2 regions of the Micromonospora sp. ATLC16 genome follow, and region 2 is predicted to be linked to the other one. Evidence: riboswitches for the same ligand, from Rfam matches in the RefSeq annotation. Region 2 holds a riboswitch; the other holds the start of a gene.

Region 1 (6,723 bases), on a different contig from region 2:
TTCAGCATCCCCCGTGCCCGCTCTCCGCCCTCAGGCCGCCGGGCGCACCCTGGCCAGGATCGCCTCGGCCAGCGCCGTCGGCGCCTCGTCCGGGATCCAGTGGGTGATCCCGGCCAGTTCGACGAATCGGAAGTCACCGGTCACGTGTGCGGCGCACGCCTGCGCGGCCACCCGCCCGATGGCGACGTCACCGTCACTCCAGACGAAGGTGGTGGGCACCGGCACCGGGCCGATCGCCGCCAGATCGGCCTTCGACATCGCCCGGTACCAGTTCAACGCGGCGGTCAGCGCACCCGGCTCGCGCATCGGATCGGCGTACGCGGCCACCCGGGCACCGTCGCCGACGCCATGCAGCAGCCGCCGCAGCCCGGCCGCACCGAGCGCCAGCAACGTCTTCTCCGCCACCCCCGGCTTCCGGAACAGCACCATGTACGCCGAGCGCGCCTTCTGCTGCGGGTCGTGTGTCAACGCGTACGCCATGGCCGCCGGATGCGGCACGGAGACCGCGGTCAGGGTCCGTACCCGGTCCGGGTGGGTGGCGGCCAGCGCCCACCCGACGACCGCCCCCCAGTCGTGCCCGACCACGTGGGCGGCGGGCACCCCGAGGGCGTCCAGCACCGCCGCCGCGTCGGCGACCAGTTCCCCCAGCCGGTACGCCTCGACCGGTCCGGGCCGGGCCTGCGGGGAGTAGCCCCGCTGGTCCAGGGCGTAAGTGCGCAGACCCGCCGCGTGCAGGGTCGGCCGGACCCCGTCCCACTCGCCCGAGTGCTGCGGGAACCCATGCAGCAGCAGCACCGGTTCGCCCTGCTCCGGACCGCCGGTGGCGAGGTCGAACCGCAGACCCCGGGCCTCGATACGCATACCGGCAGCCTACCGAGCGCCCTGCACCGCGCCGGACGAGCGGCGCCAGCATCATGGTCAATCCAGCAACGACGGCAACGCCCTCGAAGGGCTCGCCCGAGGTCGGGCCTGACTAGTCGTACGGGCGCTTGGGGGCGGGCACCTGCCGCCAGGACTCGACCTCAAGGTAGGGGATCTCGGCGTCGTTCACCGGATCCCGGCCGAGCCGGTCACTGTAGTGGCCGGTCACCTCCACCCAGCTGTCGTCGGGCAGCCCAGCCGGCACGTCACCGGTCAACCCGAGCTTGACCGGGCGGCCGTCGGCGGCGCAGCAGGACAGCACCATCCGGGCCAGGATCGGCTGGCCGTCCGCGCCGGTGGCGATGAAGCCGGTGAGCTGCACCCGCCGATCGCCGATCGACGTACCCCGGTCGAACAGCGCCCGGGAGGCGTAGTCCAGGACGCTGACCTGCACCGGGTCACCCTCGGGCAGCGGCGGATAGTCCGACTGCTGTTGACTGCCCAGCGCCGTGCCGGCCTGGCCCGCCGCGTACGACCCGAGGGCCGGCGGGGCGACCAGCAGCAGGCCGAGCACAGGCAGGATCAGCAGCCAACCGACCCGCGGCTCGTGGTGGGCGTGCCCGTGGCCGTCGTGGTCGACGCCGGAGCCGCCGGCTGGTACGCCAGTGCCGCCACCGACCGAGACAGCATCGTCGCCACCGACCGGTGCGTCACCGGCGGGAGCGCCGCCGGGGCCACCGGCCGTGGCCAACGTGCGGGGGGCCGGCGGGCGCAGCTCGTACCAGAGCGTCATGATCGCGGCGGCGATCAGCAGCAGGCCGGCGGCGATCAGGAAGGGACGCAGGCCCTCCTTGACGTAGCGCAGGTAGAGGTCGGTGATGCTGGCCCGGATCACCGCGCCGCCGAGCAGCAACAGGATCACCGCCTGCGCCTGCCGGTTCACAGCAGCACCGCCCCGGCGCCGGCGGCGATCAGCACGGCCACCACGGAGGTGGTCGGCGAGAACCGGAACGCGAAGCGGCGGCCGAACACGCCGGCCTGCATCGAGATCAGCTTGAGATCGACCATCGGCCCCACCACCAGGAAGACCAGCCGGGAAGTGAGCGAGAACTGGGACAGCGAGGCGGCGACGAAGGCGTCGGCCTCCGAACAGAGCGAGAGCAGCACGGCGAGCAACGCCAGCGCCAGGATCGACAGCCACGCGTTGTCGGCCAGGGTCTGCAACCACCGCTCCGGCACCAGCACGTTGATGCTGGCGGAGGCCATCGCGCCGAGCACCAGGAAACCACCGGCGTGGGTCACGTCGTGACGGACGGCGGCCCAGAAGGCCCGGCCCCGGGACGCGTCGTCCAGTTCCGGCCGGCGCGGCATCCTGATCCATTCGGTACGCCCGAGCCGCAGCCAGAGCCAACCCATGATCATGGCGACGATCAGGCTGGCGACGCCCCGGGCAAGCACCATCTCGGGGTTGTTCGGGAAGGCGACCGCGGTGGCGGTGAGCACGATCGGGTTGACCGCCGGGGCGGCGAGCAGGAACGCCAGCGCGGCGGCCGGGGTGACGCCCCGCCGGATCAGTGACCCGGCGATCGGCACCGAGCCGCATTCGCAGCCCGGCAGCACCACCCCGGCCGCGCTGGCTGCCGGCACCGCCAGCGCCGGGTGTCGGGGCAACGCCTTCGCCCAGAAGGATCGGGGTACGAAGACCGCGATCACGGCGGAGAGCAGCACTCCGAAGGCCAGGAACGGCACCGCCTGCACCATGATCGAGACGAAGACGGTGGTCCAGGTCTGGATGCGGGGATCGTCCAGGGCGGCGGCGATCGGCTCCCGAAAGATGATCAGGATGATCAGCAGCGCCGCCAGGACCTCCACCGAGCCGATCCGGTCACCGAGCCAGCGCCGGGGCGGCTCGGCCGCGGCAGGGTCCGCAGGACGGTTTCGGTGTCGATGCCCCCGGGCGAGGCCCGGCCCTCCGGGTCATCCGGCACGGCCCGGTCAGTGTCTGTGGTCACCCGTCATCCTTCGGCCGTGGCGGATCGGCGGACTGAGATTACCGTTCGTTGCGGATGACGTCGATGGATGTCACAGATTCGGCCGAACTCGCCGGCCTACCGGCCCACCAGACCAGCCGGATGCGAGCACCCGTCGTGACCTGGGCAGATCACATTGCCGGTGGATCTTCCGTGGTGTTAGCGTCGGCGGGACAGACAACACCTCCGACAGGGGAGCGCACAGCGCTGAGAGTGCGGGTCCGCCCGCAGACCCTCCGCACCTGATCTGGGTAATGCCAGCGCAGGGAGTTCGGTCCACCTCCAGCCCGCCACCGTTCGGCGCCGCCGGCCGGGGCGTGCGTCTTGCCTGGTTCGCATCTGGACTGGGAGCAATCATCGTGCAGACCACCGACAACAACCGCTGGCGCACCATCGACATCGTGGTGGCGTCGGTCATCGCCGTCGCCTTCGGCGTCATCTTCTGGGCCTGGGGCGTGGTGTGGAGCGCCACCGAGGGCGCCTTCAGCTTCTTCCCGCCGGCACAGACCCTCATCTACGGTGTCTGGCTGGTGCCGGCCGTGCTCGGCGGCCTGGTCATCCGCAAGCCCGGCGCCTCGCTGTACTGCGAACTGCTGGCGGCGATCGTCTCGGCCCTGCTGGGCAACCAGTGGGGCACCATCGTCCTGCTGCAGGGCCTGATGCAGGGTCTCGGCGCCGAACTGGCCTTCGCCGCCTTCCGGTACCGGTCCTACCGACTGCCGGCCGCCCTGCTGGCCGGCGCGCTGACCGGCCTGAGCGCGGCGATCTTCGACTTCGTCTACTGGAACGCCGAACGCGACATCGCCACCTACCGCCTGCCCTACGCCGCGCTCACCATCATCAGCGCCACCGCAATCGCCGGCGCCGGCGCGTACGCCCTCACCCGCGCCCTCACCCGCACCGGCGCCCTCGACCGCTTCCCCGCCGCCCGCGAACGCCCCCTCGTCTGACCCGAAGCCATTCAGGTTGATCATGAGGTTGACGGCCAAGTTGATCTCCAGATCAACCGTCAACCTCATGATCAACAGGGAGGAAGGAGGGTGGAATGGGTGACGGGGTGGGGGTGCGGGGGTTCGGGTGGCGGCATGCCGGCAGGCGTGGCTGGGCGGTGCGTGGGGTTGAGCTGCGGGTGGAGCGCGGTGAGCGGGTGCTGCTGCTGGGGGCGTCGGGGGCGGGCAAGAGCACGTTGCTGGCGGCGCTGGCCGGGCTGCTGCCCGAGGACTCCGGGGAGCGGGAAGGCGCCATCGAGATCGACGGCCGGCCGGTCGGCGAGGCCCGGGACCGGGTCGGCATCGTCTTCCAGGACCCGCAGTCCCAGCTCGTCATGGCCCGCAGCGGCGACGACGTGGCGTTCGGGCTGGAGAACCGGGGCGTGCCGGCCGGACAGATCTGGCCGCGAGTGGACGGGGCACTGGACCGGGTCGGTTTCCCGTACCACCGGGACCGGCCCACCGCGGCGCTCTCCGGCGGCGAACAGCAGCGCCTCGCCCTGGCCGGGGTGCTGGCGCTGCGTCCCGGCCTGCTGCTGCTGGACGAGCCCACCGCCAACCTCGACCCGGCCGGTGCCGCCCTGATCCGCGCAGCGCTCGCCCGGGCGGTGGACGCCGACACCACCCTGATCCTGGTCGAACACCGGGTCGCCGAGGCGCTGCCCCTGGTAGACCGGGTGGTGGTGCTCGAACCCGGTGGCGGGGTCCGCGCCGACGGCCCACCGGAGGCGGTCTTCGCCGCGCACGGCGACGCCCTCGCCGCCGAGGGGGTCTGGGTGCCCGGCCGGGAGATCCCGCCGCGCCGGGCCGCCGGCCCGGCCGGCGAGGCGCTGCTCACCGCCGAACAGGTCGGTCAGCCACCCCGGCTGGCCGCCACCGACCTGACCGTACGCGCCGGTGAGGCGCTCGCGGTGCTCGGGCCGAACGGTGCCGGGAAGTCCACCCTGGCGTTGCTGCTCGGCGGACTCCTCCGGCCCGGCACCGGGCGGCTGGCGGCGAGCCGGGAACTGGCCGGAGTGGACTCGCGGACCGCGCCGCACCGTTGGCGGGCACCGGCGCTGACCCGCCGGATCGGCTCGGTGTTCCAGAATCCCGAGCACCAGTTCGTCACCGGTACGGTCTTCGACGAGTTGGCCCTGGGACCGCGCCGGACCGGGGTCTCCGAATCGGCGGTGCAGGACCGCGTCACGGAACTGTTGAGTCGGCTGCGGCTGGATCGGCTCGCCGCCGCCAACCCGTACACCCTCTCCGGTGGCGAGGCGCGGCGGCTGAGCGTGGCGACCGCCCTGGCCACCGCGCCCCGCCTGCTCATCTGCGACGAGCCCACCTTCGGCCAGGACCGGCGCACCTGGCGTGAGTTGGTGGATCTCCTCGCCGATCTGCGCGACGCCGGTCACGGCCTGGTCACCGTCACCCACGACGCCGACTTCGTGGCCGCGTTGGCCGACCGTACGCTGGCCCTCGCTCCCCCCGGCCCGGTACCGGAGTCGCGATGATCACCTTGGAGCCGATCGCCCGGCCGGGCGCGCCGCTGGCCCGGCGCAATCCGGTGGCCAAACTGGCAGCGGCAATGTTGTTCGCGTTTCCGCTGATGGCCACGCTGGACCCGGTCACGCCGGCCATCGCGATCGCCGTGGAGCTGGCGGTGCTGCCGCTGTTCGGGGTGCACCCCGGGCTGCTGGCCCGGCGGGCCTGGCCACTGCTGGCCGCCGGCGGCGGCATCCTGGTCACGCTGGTGCTCTTCGCCGCCGACCGCTCGGGCCGGGTGCTGCTCGACGCGGGGCCGGTCGTGGTGACCTCGGGGGTGCTGGTCACCGCGCTCGGTTTGGTGCTGCGGCTGTTCGCGGTGGCGTTACCCGGCGTGATCGTCTTCGCCACCACCGACCCGACGGACCTGGCCGACGCGCTGGTGCAGAACGCCAGGGCACCCGCCCGGTTCGCGATCGGCGCGTTGGCGGCGTTCCGGTTGGTGCCGCTGCTCGGCCAGGAGTGGCACATGATCACCATGGCCCGTCGGGCACGTGGCGTCGAGGCCGGACGTAGTCCGGTGGCCCGGCTGCGACTGTTCGTCTCGACGGCGTTCGCGCTGCTGGTCGGGGCGATCCGGCGGGGCACCCGGCTCGCCGTGGCGATGGACGCCCGGGGCTTCGACAGTGGGGTGCCGCGCACCTTCGCCCGCCGACAGCGCTTCGTGGCGGCCGACTGGCTGCTCGTCGTCGGCGCGACGGCGACCGCCGGGGCCGCGCTGGCCGTCAGCGTGGCGCTCGGCATCTTCCGCCCGCTGATCGGCTGAACCCGCCCGCCAGTACGCGTCGAGCCGGCACCTGCGCGGCGATGGGTGCTGGCGGCTTCGACCCCGGCCGGCACCCGTAGCCTCACCCGCGAGCGTCACTCCGGCCCGACCGGCAGCGGCAATGCTCCACGTCATCGTGTCCGCGTCGATTCAAGCGTGAACCAGGTCGCGCGCAGCACTTCTGTCAGGTGGACGACAGAAGGCGGGACAGCGGCACCAGCCCGAGACCGTTTAGGCTTTTCGAACATCAGCTGAGAATCACGCCAGGGATCCCCGGTAACGCGTCATCTCGTGTTCGGATTCGTCGCGCGGTAGCCGCCGCGCGACGAATCCGGCCGCCCCATGCCGTCCAGCGAAAGGCAATGCCCGGCCCAGCACGCTGAGCGGCGGCGGATCGTCCTGTTCAACTGTCCTCCTTGGCAACTCCCGCTACAAGGGAGACATTTTCTACGCCTCCGCCTCCACGTACGGCATCTCCCACGGACATGCGGGAATCTTCTCCTCGACGAGCCGGGTCACCGAGGCTCGGGGATCGGGCGAGAAGAGCGGC
Region 2 (6,723 bases):
CCAGCGGCCGGCCGACTCGGTAAGCAGGGCGGTCAGCTCCCGCTCGCCGAAGTACGCCTCGGCGACCGGTGCCAGCATGCCGGCGGCCACATGCGAGGCACCCGACCCGGGCGCCGGATCGTGCACGACCACCCGCAATCCGCGCGCCGCGCACCGCCAGGCGACCGCCCACCCGATCGGCCCGCCCCCCACGACTGCCACGTCGGGCCGGTGCTGCGGCGCCACATCGCCGGTGGCGGGGCACCCGGTCAACATGTCAGCGTCCGAACCAGCTCGGCGGCGACGCGGGCGGGATCGGTGGCGCCGGAGAGCGCACCGACCACCGCCACCCCGTACGCGCCAGCGGCCCGCAACTCGGGCACGTCCGCCGCCGTCACCCCACCGATGGCGATCACCGGTACCTCGACCGACTCGGCCACCGCCCGAACACCGGCCGCGCCGATCGGCGGTGGCAGCCCGTCCTTGGTGGCGGTGGCGCGGCACGGTCCCACGCCCAGGTAGCTAGCTCCGGCGGTGACCGCGGCGAGCGCGGTTGCCGGTTCCCGCGCGGTGGCGCCCAGCACCGCCGTCGGGCCGAGCACCTCCCGGGCCGCCGCCACGGGCAGGTCGTCGGTACCTACGTGACCACCGGCGGCGCCGGTGGCCAAGGCCACGTGCAGTCGGTCGTTGACCAGGCAGGGCACCCCGTACGGCGTGACCAGGGCCAACACCTGCCGGGTCAGCTCGTACGCCTGCCGGTCGGTGGCGCTGTCCTCGACGCGGACCTGCACCACCAGTTGCTTGTGGGCCGCCGGGAGCACGGCCCGGAGCACGGCGAGCGGATCCCGCCCGGGTCGGGTGTCGGTGATCAGATGCAGTCGCCCCAGGGACGGCACGGCAACACTCCTCCCTGCGCCGGCATTACCCGGATCAGGTTCGACGGTCGGGGGCTCACAGCCCCCCTCTCAGCCCGGTACACCGGGCTCCCGTGGGTTCGTTGGGTGTCACCGTACGTCGTTTCGCCGGCTCCGCCAAGCCCGTCCTGCGCCGCCGGCAGGGGGCGCGGGCTGCCCGGTCATGCCGACTCGCAGCAGCACGGCGACCAGAAGAAGACACCGATATGTAGCGACTCACACCAATACAAGATTGCTCGTTACCAAAACGTTACAAGGTTTCACCTTGCTCGAACCTAGATTCACTAACGCAAATTAAGTGATCGGATCGGCTTGTCGCCACCCAGACCTCGCTCGTCAGGTATGGGCGCTCGGACCGACGCGGAGTGACCACCGCCGCCACTCCGAACCGTCCCACGGACAGAGGAGATCTTCGTGCCCCGACCCAGTCGGCGGCGAGCCCCGCTCGCCGCATTGACCGTGGCGCTACTCGCCCTTGTACTCATCCTGGCCGCCGCACCGGCCCCGATCGCCGGCACCGCCGCCGCCCAGGCCGCCCGCCCCACCGATCCGGTCGCCGCGGCGGAGGCGGAGCCGTACTCCGTCCTGGTCTTCTCCAAGACCGCCGGATTCCGCCACGACTCCATCCCGGCCGGCATCAGCGCGATCCAGCAACTCGGCACGGCGAACGGGTTCACCGTCACCACCACCGAGGACGGCGCCGCCTTCACCGACACCAACCTCGCCAGGTTTCAGGCGGTCATCTGGTTGTCGACCACCGGTGACGTCCTCAACGCCAGCCAGCAGGCGGCCTTCGAGCGCTACATCCGCGCGGGTGGCGGATACGTCGGCGTGCACGCCGCATCCGACACCGAGTACGACTGGGCCTGGTACGGCCAACTGGTCGGCGCCTACTTCAACAACCACCCGGCCAACCAGACGGCCACGGTGAAGGTCGAGGACACCACCCACGAGTCGACCCGGCACCTGCCGGACCGGTGGTCCCGATACGACGAGTGGTACAACTTCCGTACCAACCCCCGCGCCCGTCAGGTGCAGGTGCTGGCCTCGCTCGACGAGCGCAGCTACAGCCCGGGCAGCGGGGCGATGGGGCACGACCACCCGATCGCCTGGTGCCAGAACTTCGACGGCGGCCGGTCCTGGTACACCGGTGGCGGGCACACCCAGGAGTCCTTCACCAACGCCGAGTTCCGGCAACACCTGCTCGGTGGTATCCAGACCGCGGCCGGGGCGGTGCACGCCGACTGCGGCGCCGGCCGGGCCGCCAACTTCGAGAAGGTGACGCTGGACAGCAACACCAGCAACCCGATGGAGCTGGACATCGCCCCCGACGGCCGGGTCTTCTACATCGAACGCGACGGTCGGGTGCAGATCATCAAGCCGGACACCGGCCAGACGGTCACCGCGCTGCGGCTGAGCGTCTTCGCCGGCAACGAGGACGGCCTGCTGGGCATCCGACTCGACCCCGACTTCGCCAGCAACGGGTGGGTCTGGCTCTACTACGCCCCGAGCGCGGGCGGCTCCCGCAACCACCTGTCCCGGTTCACCGTCACCGGGGACACGATCGCCCCGTCGAGCGAGCGGGTCGTCCTGGAGGTGCCCACGCAGCGCAACACCTGCTGCCACATGGGCGGGACGATGGTCTTCGACTCGGCCGGCAACCTGTACCTGGCCACCGGGGACAACACCAACCCCTTCGAGTCCGGTGGCTACAGCCCGCTGGACGAGCGCTCCGGCCGGTCGGACTACGATTCCCAGCGCACCGCCGCGAACACCAACGACCTGCGCGGAAAGGTGCTCCGGATCCGGCCGCAGGCCGACGGCACGTACACCATCCCGGCCGGCAACCTCTTCGCCCCGGGCACCGCGCGGACCCGGCCGGAGATCTACGCGATGGGCCTGCGCAACCCGTTCCGGGTGGGCATCGACCCGGTCACCGACGTGCTCTACGTCGCCGACTACGGCCCGGATGCCACCACCACCAACCCGAACCGGGGCCCGGCGGGCCTGGTGGAGTGGAACATCGTCGACCGGCCCGGCAACTTCGGCTGGCCGTACTGCCACGGGTCGAACCAGGCGTACAACGACTACCAGTTCCCGTCCGGCCCGAGCGGATCGAAGTTCAACTGCGCCGCGCCGGTGAACAACTCGCCGAACAACACCGGCCTGACCAACCTGCCAGCGGCCATCCCGGCCACCGTCGACTACGGCTACAACGGTGACTCCCGGTACCCGGAGATCGGCGGCGGCGGCGCGCCCATGGCCGGACCGGTCTACCGGTACGACCCGTCGATCTCGTCCCGCCGCCAGTGGCCGGCGTACTTCGACGGCAAGGCCATGTTCGGCGAGTGGAACCAGTCGCGGATGTACACCATGCAGGTCAGCCGGGACGGCAAGTCCCTCGTCGACATCAACCGGATCCTCGACCAGATGACCTTCGTCCGGCCGATGGACTTCGAGTTCGGCCCCGACGGCGCGCTGTACCTGATCGAGTGGGGCAGCGGCTTCGGCGGCGACAACGACAACTCCGGCGTCTACCGGATCGACTACACCGCCGGTGCCCGCGCCCCGATCGCGGTCGCCTCGGCGAACCCCACCACCGGAGCGCCACCGCTCGCCGTCACCTTCTCCAGCGCCGGCTCACGCGACCCCGACGGCGGAGCACTCACCTACGCCTGGACGTTCGGCGACGGCGGCACCTCCACCCAGGCCAACCCGACCCACACGTACACCGAGTCCGGCAGCTACACGGCGCAGCTCCGGGTGACCAACCCGGCGGGACGGAGCGCGGTGGCGAACGTGCCGATCACCGTCGGCAACACCGCACCGACCGTCACCATCGAGTTCCCGCCGGACGGTGGCTTCTTCGACTGGGGTGACCAGGTCGCCTACACCATCAAGGTCACCGACCCGGAGGACGGGACGATCGACTGCGACGACGTCGAACTCCAGGTCCTGCTCGGCCACGACGAGCACGCCCACCCGCTGGAGCGGCACACGGGCTGCACCGGCACGGTGCAGACCCAGCTCGCCGACGGTCACGGCGAGGAGGCGAACGTCTTCACCGTGCTGGAGGCGACCTACACCGACAAGGGCGGGTCCGACGGGGCCGAGCCGCAGACCGGCCGGGCGCTTGTGGTCCTTCAGCCGAAACACACGCAGGCCGAGTACTACTCCGCCACCGGGCGGGTGGCAGGCGCCACCGGGGGCGGCACCGCCGGAGTGGAGCGGGAGACCACCGGTGACACGGCCGGCGGTGGGCAGAACATCGGATTCATCGAGGACGGCGACTGGTGGTCGGTGAGTCCGGCCAGTCTGACCGGCCTCACCTCGATTCGGTTCCGGGTCGCCTCGGCAACCTCCGGTGGCCGCATCGAGGTACGCGCCGGGGCCGCGGACGGGCCGCTGATCACCACCGCCACCGTGACCGGCACCGGAGGGTGGCAGACGTACACCGACGTCACGGCGCAGATACCCAACGGCGCCGCCGCGGAGGGTGCGTTGTACTTCGTCGCCCGGGATCCGAGCGGCGGCTCCGGCACCCTGTTCAATGTCAACTGGTTGGACTTCGTCGGCCCCGGAGTGAGCGGCAACGCCCCGCCTGCGGTCACCGCCTCGGCCACCCCGACCAGCGGGACCGCGCCGCTGGCCGTGACCTTCACCGGTACGGCGACCGACCCGGACGGGGACACCCCCCTGACGTACGCCTGGGACTTCGGCGACGATGCGACCGCGAACACGCTCAACGCCACCCACACGTACACCACGCCGGGCAGCTACACCGCCACCCTGACGGTCACCGACAGCCGGGGCGCGCGGGGGCAGGCAAGCGTGCCGATCCGGGTCGACGGGGCGGGCAACCCCTGCCAGGCGGAGCCCGGACCGCAACGGTCCGACGAGTTCACCGGCACCTCGTTGGACCGCCAGCGATGGACCAGCGTGGTGCGCGGGAACGAGTCGTACTCCCTCTCCGACGGTTCGCTGCGGTTGCCCACCTCGGCGGGTGACCTGTACGGCACCCGCAACGACGCCACCAACCTGGTGCTCCAGCCCGCACCCAGCGGGGCCTGGCAGGCGACCACCCGGGTCACCGTGCCGGTCCGGGCCGACTACCAGCAGGCCGGTCTGGTCGTCTACGGCGACGACGACAACTACGCCAAGCTGGACCTGCTCTACGGTGGCGGCCGCCGGGTGGAGTTCGTCAGGGAAAGCGCCGGGACGCCGCGCAACGAGAGCACGGACTCCACCGCGGCTCCCACCGGTGACACCATCCACCTGCGACTGACGAGCGACGGGACGAACCTGACCGCCGCCTACTCGACCGACGGGCAGACCTTCACCGCGGTCGGCCGGTCCGCCACGCTGGCCGGGATCAGCAACCCCCGGATCGGCCTCTTCGCCCTCAACGGTGGCACCACGGCGGAGGTGGTGAACGCCCAGTTCGACTGGATCCGGATCACCCCGGACGCCACCACGGGCACCGTCACGCCGTCCGACGAGTTCACCGGCGACAGCCTGGAGAAGTGCCGGTGGAACGCCGTCGTACGGGAGGACTCGACCCACTACCGGGTGACCGACGGCGCGCTGCGCATCGACGTGCCGAACGGTGACATCTACGGCACCGGCAACACCGGGCCGACGAACTTCATCCTCCAGAACAGCCCGGCCGGGAACTGGACGATGCAGACCCGGGTCGACGGCAGCCTGTTCGACGAGCAGTACCAGCAGGCGGGCCTGCTGGTGTACGCCGACGACGACAACTACCTGAAGTTCGACTACCTGACGGACAACGCGGCCGGTCAGGCGGTCTCGCGACGGATCGAGTTCCGCAGCGAGGTCGCCGGGGCGGTGCAGAGTACGCAGCCCCAGGCGACCGGCCTGACCCAGGGCATCTGGCACCTGCGGCTGGCACGCAGCGGAAACACCTTCTCCGCCGCGTACTCGGCCGACGGCACGAGTTGGACGACCCTGCAGACGTTGACGAGCACTGCGGTCGGTGCGACCCCGAGGGTGGGCCTGTTCACTCTCGGCGCCAACCAGACCGCCTCGAAGACGGCCGCGTTCGACTACTTCCGACTCACGCCCGGGTAGCTGGACTGGCTCGCCGACCCACGACTGCCGGCCCGTACCTCTGCCCGAGGTGCGGGCCGGCAGCCGTGGTGGTTTGGGCGGGCTGTACGGGAATGTCACTTGCGTTTATCGAAACGTTATCCATCGAAGTCTTGCCATTAATCGTTTCAACGGAATTAATTTGTTCAGCGACTCGACATAAATGCTGGGACGGCCCCCTTCGGCAACGGGGTCGGACCGGCACCACCCGGGACGGTCTTCGGCGGGCCGACCCCGTGCCCCCTGTCCAGCAAGGACAAAGGAGACCGGAGTGCCCCGAACACCCCTTGCCCGTGCACCCCTGACCGCCGCGATCCTCTCCCTCGGCCTCGCCGCGACCATGCTCCTGGCGGCCCCTGCCGCCCAGGCCGCGCCGGCCCCCGTCGCCCAGGCCGTTCCGGAGGCCGCCGCCGAGACATTCTCGGTGCTGGTCTTCTCCAAGACCGCCGGCTTCCGCCACGACTCCATCCCGACCGGCATCGCCGCCATCCAGGAACTCGGCGTGGAGCACGGTTTCACCGTCGACACCACTGAGGACGGCGGCGCGTTCACCGATGCCAACCTGGCACAGTACCGAGCCGTCATCTGGCTCTCCACCACCGGAGACGTGCTGACCGCCGACCAGCAGGCGGCGTTCGAGCGCTACATCCAGGCCGGTGGCGGCTACGCCGGCATCCACGCCGCCTCCGACACCGAGTACAGCTGGGCCTGGTACGGGGAG

Evidence for each region. Region 2 has a riboswitch for thiamine pyrophosphate ahead of AC2CHE_RS13365 (thiamine phosphate synthase). Riboswitches for the same ligand answer to the same signal wherever they lie in the genome.
Region 1: it holds a riboswitch for thiamine pyrophosphate, as region 2 does, so the genes downstream of both, AC2CHE_RS12200 (ECF transporter S component) here and AC2CHE_RS13365 (thiamine phosphate synthase) in region 2, are expected to answer to the same signal.

What each region holds. Positions count from the first base shown of each region.
Region 1 covers NZ_JBXUOW010000022.1:66,478-73,200, reverse strand. The annotation lists gene AC2CHE_RS12215 (alpha/beta fold hydrolase) at 31-861, opposite strand; gene AC2CHE_RS12210 (TIGR03943 family putative permease subunit) at 974-1,804, opposite strand; gene AC2CHE_RS12205 (permease) at 1,801-2,742, opposite strand; TPP riboswitch at 3,073-3,178, shown strand; gene AC2CHE_RS12200 (ECF transporter S component) at 3,251-3,841, shown strand; gene AC2CHE_RS12195 (ABC transporter ATP-binding protein) at 3,937-5,376, shown strand; gene AC2CHE_RS12190 (energy-coupling factor transporter transmembrane component T family protein) at 5,373-6,173, shown strand; gene AC2CHE_RS12185 (hypothetical protein) at 6,621-6,723, opposite strand, start outside.
Region 2 covers NZ_JBXUOW010000026.1:218-6,940, forward strand. The annotation lists partial or broken gene AC2CHE_RS13360 (FAD-dependent oxidoreductase) at 1-255, opposite strand, end outside; gene AC2CHE_RS13365 (thiamine phosphate synthase) at 249-875, opposite strand; TPP riboswitch at 870-979, opposite strand; gene AC2CHE_RS13370 (ThuA domain-containing protein) at 1,308-5,984, shown strand; gene AC2CHE_RS13375 (ThuA domain-containing protein) at 6,274-6,723, shown strand, end outside.